DNA from 4 places in the Streptomyces sp. 2114.4 genome. Region 2 is predicted to be linked to each of the others. Evidence: riboswitches for the same ligand, from Rfam matches in the RefSeq annotation. Region 2 holds a riboswitch; each other region holds the start of a gene.

What was found. A riboswitch is a leader RNA that binds a small molecule or an ion and turns the genes downstream of it on or off. The one in region 2 is predicted to bind cyclic di-AMP.
Region 1: another riboswitch for cyclic di-AMP. It lies ahead of CFW40_RS26890 (M23 family metallopeptidase); the one in region 2 lies ahead of CFW40_RS33350 (C40 family peptidase).
Region 3: another riboswitch for cyclic di-AMP. It lies ahead of CFW40_RS16030 (M23 family metallopeptidase); the one in region 2 lies ahead of CFW40_RS33350 (C40 family peptidase).
Region 4: another riboswitch for cyclic di-AMP. It lies ahead of CFW40_RS13485 (transglycosylase family protein); the one in region 2 lies ahead of CFW40_RS33350 (C40 family peptidase).

Annotation. Positions count from the first base shown of each region.
Region 1 covers NZ_FYEY01000001.1:6,102,129-6,104,321, reverse strand. Annotated here, with positions in the region: gene CFW40_RS26890 (M23 family metallopeptidase) at 243-1,022, opposite strand; cyclic di-AMP (ydaO/yuaA leader) riboswitch at 1,035-1,190, opposite strand; gene CFW40_RS26885 (pitrilysin family protein) at 1,402-2,193, opposite strand, start outside.
Region 2 covers NZ_FYEY01000001.1:7,559,081-7,561,273, reverse strand. Annotated here, with positions in the region: gene CFW40_RS33355 (hypothetical protein) at 3-311, shown strand; cyclic di-AMP (ydaO/yuaA leader) riboswitch at 590-789, shown strand; gene CFW40_RS33350 (C40 family peptidase) at 794-1,267, shown strand; gene CFW40_RS33345 (LysE family translocator) at 1,370-2,038, opposite strand; gene CFW40_RS33340 (LysR family transcriptional regulator) at 2,110-2,193, shown strand, end outside.
Region 3 covers NZ_FYEY01000001.1:3,673,842-3,676,034, reverse strand. Annotated here, with positions in the region: gene CFW40_RS16035 (DUF2332 domain-containing protein) at 1-704, opposite strand, end outside; cyclic di-AMP (ydaO/yuaA leader) riboswitch at 961-1,143, shown strand; gene CFW40_RS16030 (M23 family metallopeptidase) at 1,155-2,193, shown strand, end outside.
Region 4 covers NZ_FYEY01000001.1:3,123,790-3,125,982, forward strand. Annotated here, with positions in the region: gene eno (phosphopyruvate hydratase) at 1-66, opposite strand, end outside; gene CFW40_RS13485 (transglycosylase family protein) at 433-1,104, opposite strand; cyclic di-AMP (ydaO/yuaA leader) riboswitch at 1,112-1,324, opposite strand; gene CFW40_RS13490 (transglycosylase family protein) at 1,535-2,193, opposite strand, start outside.

The DNA.
Region 1 (2,193 bases), 1.5 Mb from region 2:
CCTGGAAACGCCGCCGGTCGGCGCCTTTTCCGTGACTCTATTCGACCGGAACGCCTTTCCGGTGGACTCCGGTTATTCAGGGAAATTTTTTGGCCGGAAGTTGGCGGGAGGGCTCGGCATATCCCCGGCTCCACGGCCGCGGCGCCGGATACGCCGAAGCCCCGGCCGTGGAGCCGGGGCTTCGGGCGGACGCTCGGCGCGACGCGGCCCCTGTGAGGAGCGCGGGCGGGCAGGGCGGAAGGTCAGACGTTGACGCCGTGCGAGTGCAGGTACGCGACCGGGTCGATGTCCGAGCCGTAGTCGGCGCCGGTGCGGGCCTCGAAGTGCAGGTGCGGGCCGGTGGCGTTGCCGGTGGCGCCGGAGAGGCCGATCTGCTGGCCCGGGGTGACGTGCTGGCCGACCGAAACGCCGAGCGACGACAGGTGACCGTACTGGGTGTACGTACCGTCACTCATCTTGATCACGATGTTGTTGCCGTACGAGCCGCCCCAGCCGGCCTCGACGACGGTGCCCGTGCCGACGGCGTGGACGGAGGTGCCGGAGGCGGCGTGGAAGTCGATGCCCGTGTGGCTGCCCGAGGACCACAGGCCGCTGGAGGCCTTGTAGGAGGTGGACACGTAGGAGTCGGCAACGGGGGCGACGAAGGTGTTGAGGCGCTTGCGCTCCGCCTCACGGGCGGCGCGTTCCTTGGCCTTGCGGGCGGCCTCGACGCGCCGCTTGGCCTCCTCGGCCTGCTTCTTGGCCACGGCCTCCGCCTTCGCCTTCGCCGCCGCGGCCTCCGCCTCGGCCTGCTGCTCGTCGGCCTGGGCCGCGACATGGTTGGCGAGCTCGTCACCGAGCACCACGGCATGCTGCAGACCGGTGTCGTGGGTGCGGGCCTCGTCCGTGGCCGCCAGCGCCGGCGAGGCCACGGAGGCGACCACGCCGCCGGCCGCGAGGGTGGCTATGCCGGCGATGTTGCGGGTCGTCCGAACGGGGCGGCTCGTACGACGGTGCTTCCCGGTGGCACGGATGAACGCCATGTACTGGCTTGTCCTTTCCCTCCTTCTCGCCTACCGGGTTAGCTGACGGGTTCGGAGCAGGAAGGTCTCCTACGGGCTCCTCCGGAGGGGAGTCCGATTCACCCCAAGGGACTCTGGGTCCCCGGCTCCCCAGGCTCGCGCCGTACGGGGACTCGGCGATGACTGTCCGGTGCCACGGTTGTGGCGGAGTTGTGACGGACAGCCGGACCGACGCTAAACGGGGCAACTTTCAATCGGCAAACAGAACCGCTTTTTTGTGCGGGATGCCACAAGAACCGAGGCACCGGACGCAATAAACCGGACATACGGCAACTCCCGTGGCGGACCGCCGCCACGGGAGCTGCTTTGTCGATATGTGACCTTCCGTCACATGGCGGCACTAGCCGCCGACGACCGTCACCTCACCGATGCCCAGCGCCTTGACGGGCTCGGCGATCTGCGCCGCATCGCCCACCAGGACCGTCACCAGCCGGTCCACGGGGAAGGCGTTGACGGCCGCCGCGGTCGCCTCCACCGTGCCGGTCTCCGCGAGGCGGACGTACAGCTGCGCCTGGAAGTCGTCCGGGAGGTGCTGCTCCACCTGGTCGGCGAGGGTGCCGGCGACGGCTGCCGCGGTCTCGTACTTCAGCGGCGCGACCCCGACGAGGTTCTGTACGGCGACATCCCGTTCGTCGTCCGTCAGCCCCTCTGCCGCGAGGGTGCGCAGCACGTTCCACAGGTCGTCGAGCGCCGGGACGGTGGAAGCGGTGTCCACCGACCCGCTGATGGCGAGCAGTGAGGCGCCCGTGGCCCCCTCGGGGGACGTGGGGGCGGTGGAGCGCAGCACCTGGCCGAAGGCGCGCACCCCGTAGGTGTAGCCCTTCTCCTCGCGCAGAACACGGTCCAGACGGGAGGTGAGGGTGCCGCCCAGGCAGTACGTGCCGAGGACCTGCGCGGGCCACACCCGGTCGTGCCGGTCGGCGCCGATACGCCCGATGAGCAGCTGCGTCTGGACGGCGCCCGGGCGGTCCACGATCACCACGCGGCCGGTGTCGTCGGCGACGATCGGCGAGGCCTTCAGCGGCTCGGCCGACGAGCCGCGCCACGCGCCGAGCGTCTCGGCGAGCGCGGCGTCCAGGTCGACCCCGGTGAAGTCACCGACGATGACGGCAGTGGCCGTCGCGGGCCGTAC
Region 2 (2,193 bases):
CGATGCTGCCGCCCGAACCACCACCGCTGCCCGCCCTGACCCGCGCGGAGGGGGAACTCATCGACAGCTACCTGGAAGTGATCGACCTGCTGGGCCGGATCAACCCGGCCCGCTGCGGTGGCACCTACAGCGGGCTGCGCGCCGCCCAGGCGCTGGTCGGCAAGGCCACCCGGCTGCGGGACGCCCTGACGTTGATGCACCACCGGGGCGAGACCGAACTGCACCGCGCGACGCTGACCCGGGCACTGCGGGTGCTGGACGGTGAGCGGCGGGCCGGGCTGGTGACGATGCCGCCACCCGAGGAAATCTGACCCGGCACACGCTCCGAGGCTGCGCATACGGCGTAGCCTCCGCACCCGATCTGAGGAGGCGACGAATTGCGCGGCGCGGACCCAATTCCTGCGGTCCCGGATGTTTCGCCCCTGGTCCGCGGGGTGCAACGCCCCGCGCCGCGGCACCTGAGGGAACAAATCTAACCATTCGGGTCAATTGTGACCCATCTCACATACGGCATTTTCAACTCGGAATTCGGATGCAAGGTGCGTGACGATCCCTTCGACGACAAGACCCCGCCACAGCGACGGGGCGGTCCGGACGGGCGCCTAATCCCGCCGCCGTGCCGGACGTCCGGTCGACGAGGTGGACCGGCGGGAGCGGAGGACCCGAGCAGGACGGGGCCCCGGCCTACACGGCCGAGGGCTCCTTGGGGTGAAGCCGTACGCACGGCCGGGCATCTTCGCCTGCCCGAACCCGACAGGTCTTCCTTCGCAGGCGGCTGACGAAGGGTTTGCGCATGACCATGCGCATGCATACGCCGAATCTGCTGGCGCGCGCCGGCACCGTCACCGCTCTGACGCTGGTCACGCTCGGCGGGACCACCGTCGCGCCAGGAGCGGCCGGGAATGCCGAAGCCGCATCCGTGTCCGCCCATGCGCTGCGGATCGCGGCTTCCAAGAGCGGAGCCCCCTACCGGTACGGCGCCCAGGGACCGCATGCCTTCGACTGTTCGGGGCTGATGCTGTACTCGTTCAAACGGGCCGGCCGGTCGCTGCCACGCACCGCCGCCGCACAGTACGGCCGCACCCGGCATATCCCGCCCGGCGCGCGCCGACGCGGCGATCTGGTCTTCTTCCATTCGCGCAGCGGTATTTACCACGTCGGCATCTACGCGGGACAGGGCCGGATGTGGCATGCACCCAAGGCCGGGAGCGTGGTGCGGCTCGAACGGATCTGGAGCCGTTCGGTCTGGTACGGGCGGGTGGGCTGATCCTGCGCATTCATCTCACGATCGGTCAATTTCCGGTGCGTTCGGCCGATTTCACCGAGGCCCACCGCACCCCGTTGAACAGCCCTGGGCGCGCCACCTCCCTCAGGACAGCGCCAGCTCGACGAGCAGGATGCCGCCCAGGGTCGTGAGCAGCGCTCCGGTGGTGGCTTCCAGGGCACGGGCCACCGAGGGGCGGCGCAGCCAGACGCCCAGCCGGTCGACCAGCAGGGCGACGGCGGGGAACCAGACCAGCGCCATGGCGACGACCATCGCGGCGAGCAGCAGCGTACGGGGCAGCGCGGGCGCTCCCGCCGGAACGAACTGCGGGAGCAGGCTGAGGAAGAGCACGGGCGCCTTCGGGTTGAGCGCATTGGTCAAGAAGCCCTGGCGCAGACTCCGCGTGGTGTCCAGGGCAGCGGCATGCGGGCGGCCGTCGGCCGGGGTGCCCGCCGCCGTGCGGGCCGTGCCGTCCGTGGTGGCCGCCGGGCGCCGGACGGCCGCGATCAGGGCGTGGGTGCCGAGGTACAACAGGTAGCCGCCGCCCAGGAGTTGGACCGCGCCGAAGAGCGCGGGCACGGCGACGAGCACCGCCGCGAGCCCGGCCACCGCCAGGGCGGTGTGCACCAGCAGCCCGCCCGCGACTCCGACGGCGGCCGCCACCCCCGCCCGGCGCGAATCGAGCGCATTGCGCACCACGACCGCGAAATCCGCGCCCGGCATGGCGACCATGCCCGCGGCGACTCCGGTGAAGGTGATCAGCTGTCCGTCCATAAGAGCAGCTTCGCCGGTCAGAGGCTTTAATGGGTATTGGCAATGTTCTTGGTGAGCCTGAAGAGATTCTTATGTACGACCCCACCCGGCTGGCCGCCCTGGTAGCGGTGGCGGAGGCCGGTTCGATCACCCGGGCCGCCGCCCGGCTGGGCTAC
Region 3 (2,193 bases), 3.9 Mb from region 2:
TCGGCAGCCGGGTCGAGCGGGTCGAGGCCGATACCGGCCCGCCAGACGATCCGCGGCATCCGGCCCCGGCCGGGCAGCAGCTCGTCAGCCGTCCACCCCGTACGGCACTCCAGCACCAGGGGGCTCTCCGGCGCCCCTGCCTCCGCCTCCGCCGCTGCCTCCGCCTCGGTGAGCGGGGCGCCGCTTCCCCCGTCGCCCTCGTACCGGCGCAGGTAGCGGTAGCGATAGCGGTCGGGATGCAGACACAGCCCCGCCGACGTGCCGACCTCCAGCAGCGCCAGCGGCTGCGGCAGGCGGGCGAGCAGCGGCAGCAGCGTCGCGCAGTGGGCCGGTTCGTCGGTCCGGGGCGAGCGCTGCATGATCACCGCACGCACCTCGTTCCAGTGCCGTACCGTCCACTCGCGCCAGCGGCCGTACGCGGTTTCGCCGCGCGGCCCCAGCTCGGCGTGCGGGCCGTCGAGATAGCGGACGGTGGCGAGCAGAAGCTCCGGTTGCTGTGCGCCGCCGGCCGGCAGCGACCCCGACACCAGATCGCAGAGCTCCGGGTCGTGGCTGATCCGCGCGCTCAGCTCCTCATGCGCCGCGGACCGCCCCCGCGCCTGGCGCCAGGAGAACTCCCGGTACCGCTCCGCCAACCCCCATGTGCCGACCACGGTGCGTTCGACGTGACGGGTGTTCCCGGTGTTCCCCGCGTTGACGGCCATGATCCGACGTTACTGCTCTCACGTTCCGTAACCGAGGGGCACCCCTCCGCATAACGACTGGTGCACAATCGCCGCGAGATCGTTTAGGCGCGGACGGTCAACTCGCCCGGTTTGCAGCCATGCTGGCCGAAAAAGTCCAGGCCAAAGCTCCTGGGAGGCCGCTACGAAATCCCGGGAAGGCTTGGAATTCGACTGCGTTCTCTATTACTGTCCGATAACGCAGCGCGGTCGTCCCAGCCGTCGCAAGAGGCGGCACCGTGCGCAGACGCCGAATCCCGCACGCGCTTTTCACGCACCTCCAGCACCTCGAACTGCACCAAGGGAACCGGGGAACCACTTCCTTGGGGTGAATCGGACGCTCTCCGCCAGCGGGCGCCCGTAGGAGACCTTCCTGCTCCGAACCCGTCAGCTAACCCGGTAGGCGAGAAGGAAGGAAAGGAGAGCGCCCCCGTGGCGTCCAACAGGCCTGCCCCCGAGGGTCCGTCCGCCTACGACCTCGATGACCGAGGTGCCTTCCCGGGCCCCGGTCATGCGGACAACATCAACGACGGGCCGTGGGAGGAATGGAATCCCACCGAGGATTCCGTCCGCTCGGTCCGCGGCAAGCACCGGGTGGCCAAGCAGCGTGGCGGCGGGCTCGCCCGCGGTGGCACGGTCCTGGGCGTCGGCGTCATCGCGGCGGTCGGTGCCGGCGGCATGGCCACGGCCGAGGGCCGCCCTCCGGTGCCGATTTCGATGCCCGACGTCGGCGGTATGGCCGACGACGTCGCCGACAAGCTGCCGGACGCCAAGTCGCTTCCCGGCGTCGGTGACCTCATATCGGACGAGGGCACGGATACGGGCGCGGCTTCGGCCTCGGACTCCGCCGCGGGCGTGGCTTCGGCCTCGGACTCGGGCGCGGGCGTGGCTTCGGTCTCGGACTCGGGCGCGGACGCCGGCGAGGCGCTGCGCAGCCGCATCCTCCAGCAGGCCGACGCGCAGCAGGGCGCCGCCGAGCAGGAGGCCCGTGAGACCGCCGAGCACACCGCTTTCCAGACGGCCGTCCAGGCAGCCGACGCCCACCAGAAGTCGGCCGAAAAGGCCGCAGCAGCCAAGAAGGCGGCCGAGTTGGAGGCCAAGCGCGAGGCCGAAGAGGCGGCCCGTCAGAAGGCGGAGGCCGCCCGCCTCGCCAAGCTGGCGAAGAACTTCATCGCTCCGGTCTCCTCGTTCACGCTCACCGCGAGCTTCGGCCAGGCCGGCGACCGCTGGGCCGCGGACCACACCGGGCAGGACTTCGCCGCGCCGGCCGGCACTCCCGTCAAGGCCGTGCACTCCGGCACCATCACCCAGGCCGGCTGGGCCGGCTCGTACGGCTACCGCATCGTCCTCACCCTCGACGACGGCACCGAACTCTGGTTCTGCCACCTGTCCTCGATGGTCAAGACCTCCGGCAAGGTCGGCACGGGCGATGTCATCGGCCGCGTCGGCGCCACCGGCAACGTCACCGGCC
Region 4 (2,193 bases), 4.4 Mb from region 2:
CTCGACCGTGGGATTACCTCGCGAGTCGAGAATTTCGCGGGCTACGACGACGTCGATCGACGGCACGTTGTCTCCTTCGTGGGTGTCTGGCGTTCTGCGCATGAGCCTAACGGCCCGGGGTGCGTCCGCCCGCCCTTGGCCCGCTCCGTGGGACGGAACGGCCCGGAATACTCCCCAAAGGCCCAGTTCGCGGGACATGTGAGGGCATTGTTCGCTGAATGGGAAAAAACCTTGATCGTCGCCGGTCACCGGCGTGCGGCCGCCTCGGCTGCGGCGGCCCGGTCACGGCGCCGGACGAGAGAAGCCCCGCCGCGACGCGCTGGGGAAGGGCGCGCCGGGCGGGGCGGTCTCACACAGGAAGCGGTCTCACGGAGGTCTCACACGGGAAGGGGGCTCGCCGCTCGGGCCCGCCTGATCCCGGTGAGCGGAGACTCAGACGTTGAGCTTCTGACCCGGGAAGATCAGGTTCGGGTTGCCGCCGATGACCGACTTGTTGGCCTTGTAGACGGACTTCCAGTCGGTGCCGTGCGCCTTGGCGATCTTGGCGAGGGTGTCGCCCGCCTTGACGGTGTAGTTGCCGTGGCCCATGGACTTGCGCTCGGTCGAGCGCGAGGCGTGCTGCTCGGGGGCGGCCGGGGCCTTCTTCGTCTCGGCCTTGGCGGAGCCCTGGTCCTGCTGGGGAGCGGACTTGGTCTGCGCGGAGCCGGAGGTGTCGACGTCGGCCGCGGGGCCGCCGGAGGTCAGGTTGCCGGCGCCGGCGCAGGACCAGGCGCCCGGACCCTGGATGGCCAGAAGCTTCTCGGCGGCGGCGATCTGCTGGGACTTGCTGGCCAGGTCGGCGCGCGCGGCGTACTTGGTGCCACCGGCAGCGGCCCAGCTGGAGTTGGAGAACTGCAGGCCACCGTAGTAGCCGTTACCGGTGTTGATCGACCAGTTGCCGCCGGACTCGCACTGGGCGACCTTGTCCCAGGTGGAGACGGAGGCGGCGGAGGCGGAGGTGGCACCCATCAGCGGGACGGCCACGGCAGCACCGGCGATGCCGGCGAGGGTGGCGACGCGGACGGCCTTGGAGGGACGACGGTGCTTGCCCTTGATGATCAGCATGGTTCGTTCGTTTCCTCACCGACGCCTACGAGGTGAGCTGTCGGGTTCGGGCTGTGAGAATCGCCCGGCCGTGTGCGCGTGGCGCACGTGGCTTCACCCCAAGCCGGCTGACCCGCTTTCACGGGCGGGGCCGGCACTTACCTTGGTTCCCCCGCTCCTGCCTTCGGCGCTTGCGCGTCAAGTGCCTCCGATCACCGGCAGGATTCGGCGTGTGATCAAAGGGCCCGCTTTGGCGAGCGGTCCTGACGTTAAGCAGTAATGGGCTTGGGGTTCAAACCCCACCATCTGAACCAAGTTGACCGCTTTTGATCACGACTGGGTCACATACCCGCAGGTGAACCCCGGTTTACCGCGACGGCACACACCGGGGTCCAGCCGAGTCAACGAGACGCTTGTCTCACTTTCCCAAAAGCGGTCGAACGGCGGCGAATTACCCCGCGGGGTGCCCGAGATCGAGCAGTTGGCCCGGCTTGATCAGGTCCGCGTCAGAGCCGATGACGTCCTCGTTGCGGTCGTAGAGGGCGCTCCAGCCACCGGACAGCCGGTGGGCCGAGGCGATGGCTGACAGCGTGTCACCCGGGCGCACGGTGTAGTCGCCGTCGGCCGCCGGGCCGGTGCGCTCGGCGTCACCGCGCGAGGCGTGCCGGCCGCCGGAGGACCTGCCGCCGTCGTCGGCGTCCTCGTCGCCCGCACCGCCGCGGTGCTTGCCCTGCGCGGGCGTCTTGTGCGGCGTGCCGGAGGTGTCCGTACGGCTGCCGCCCTCGGACGGGTCGGCGGACGGGCCGGCCGACCGCGACGGGTCATCGGACGGGCCTGTGGACCGCGACGGGTCGGTGGACGGGCCGGTGGACCGCGACGGGTCGTCGGCCCGGCCGCCCGGCGTCGCCGGTCCTGAGGCCTCGTCGCCGGGCTCGTGCGTCCCGGCGGAGTCCGAGCCGTCGGGCGACGGCGTCGGATCGGACGGCTCGTCGCCGGGCCGGTCGTGCGTCCCGGCGGAGTCGGACGCGTCCGGGGTGCCGGACGAGTCCCAGGGGTCCGGGGAGCCGCCGTCGTCCGACGGGGCGGGCGAGGGGGTGGCGGTGCTGCCCG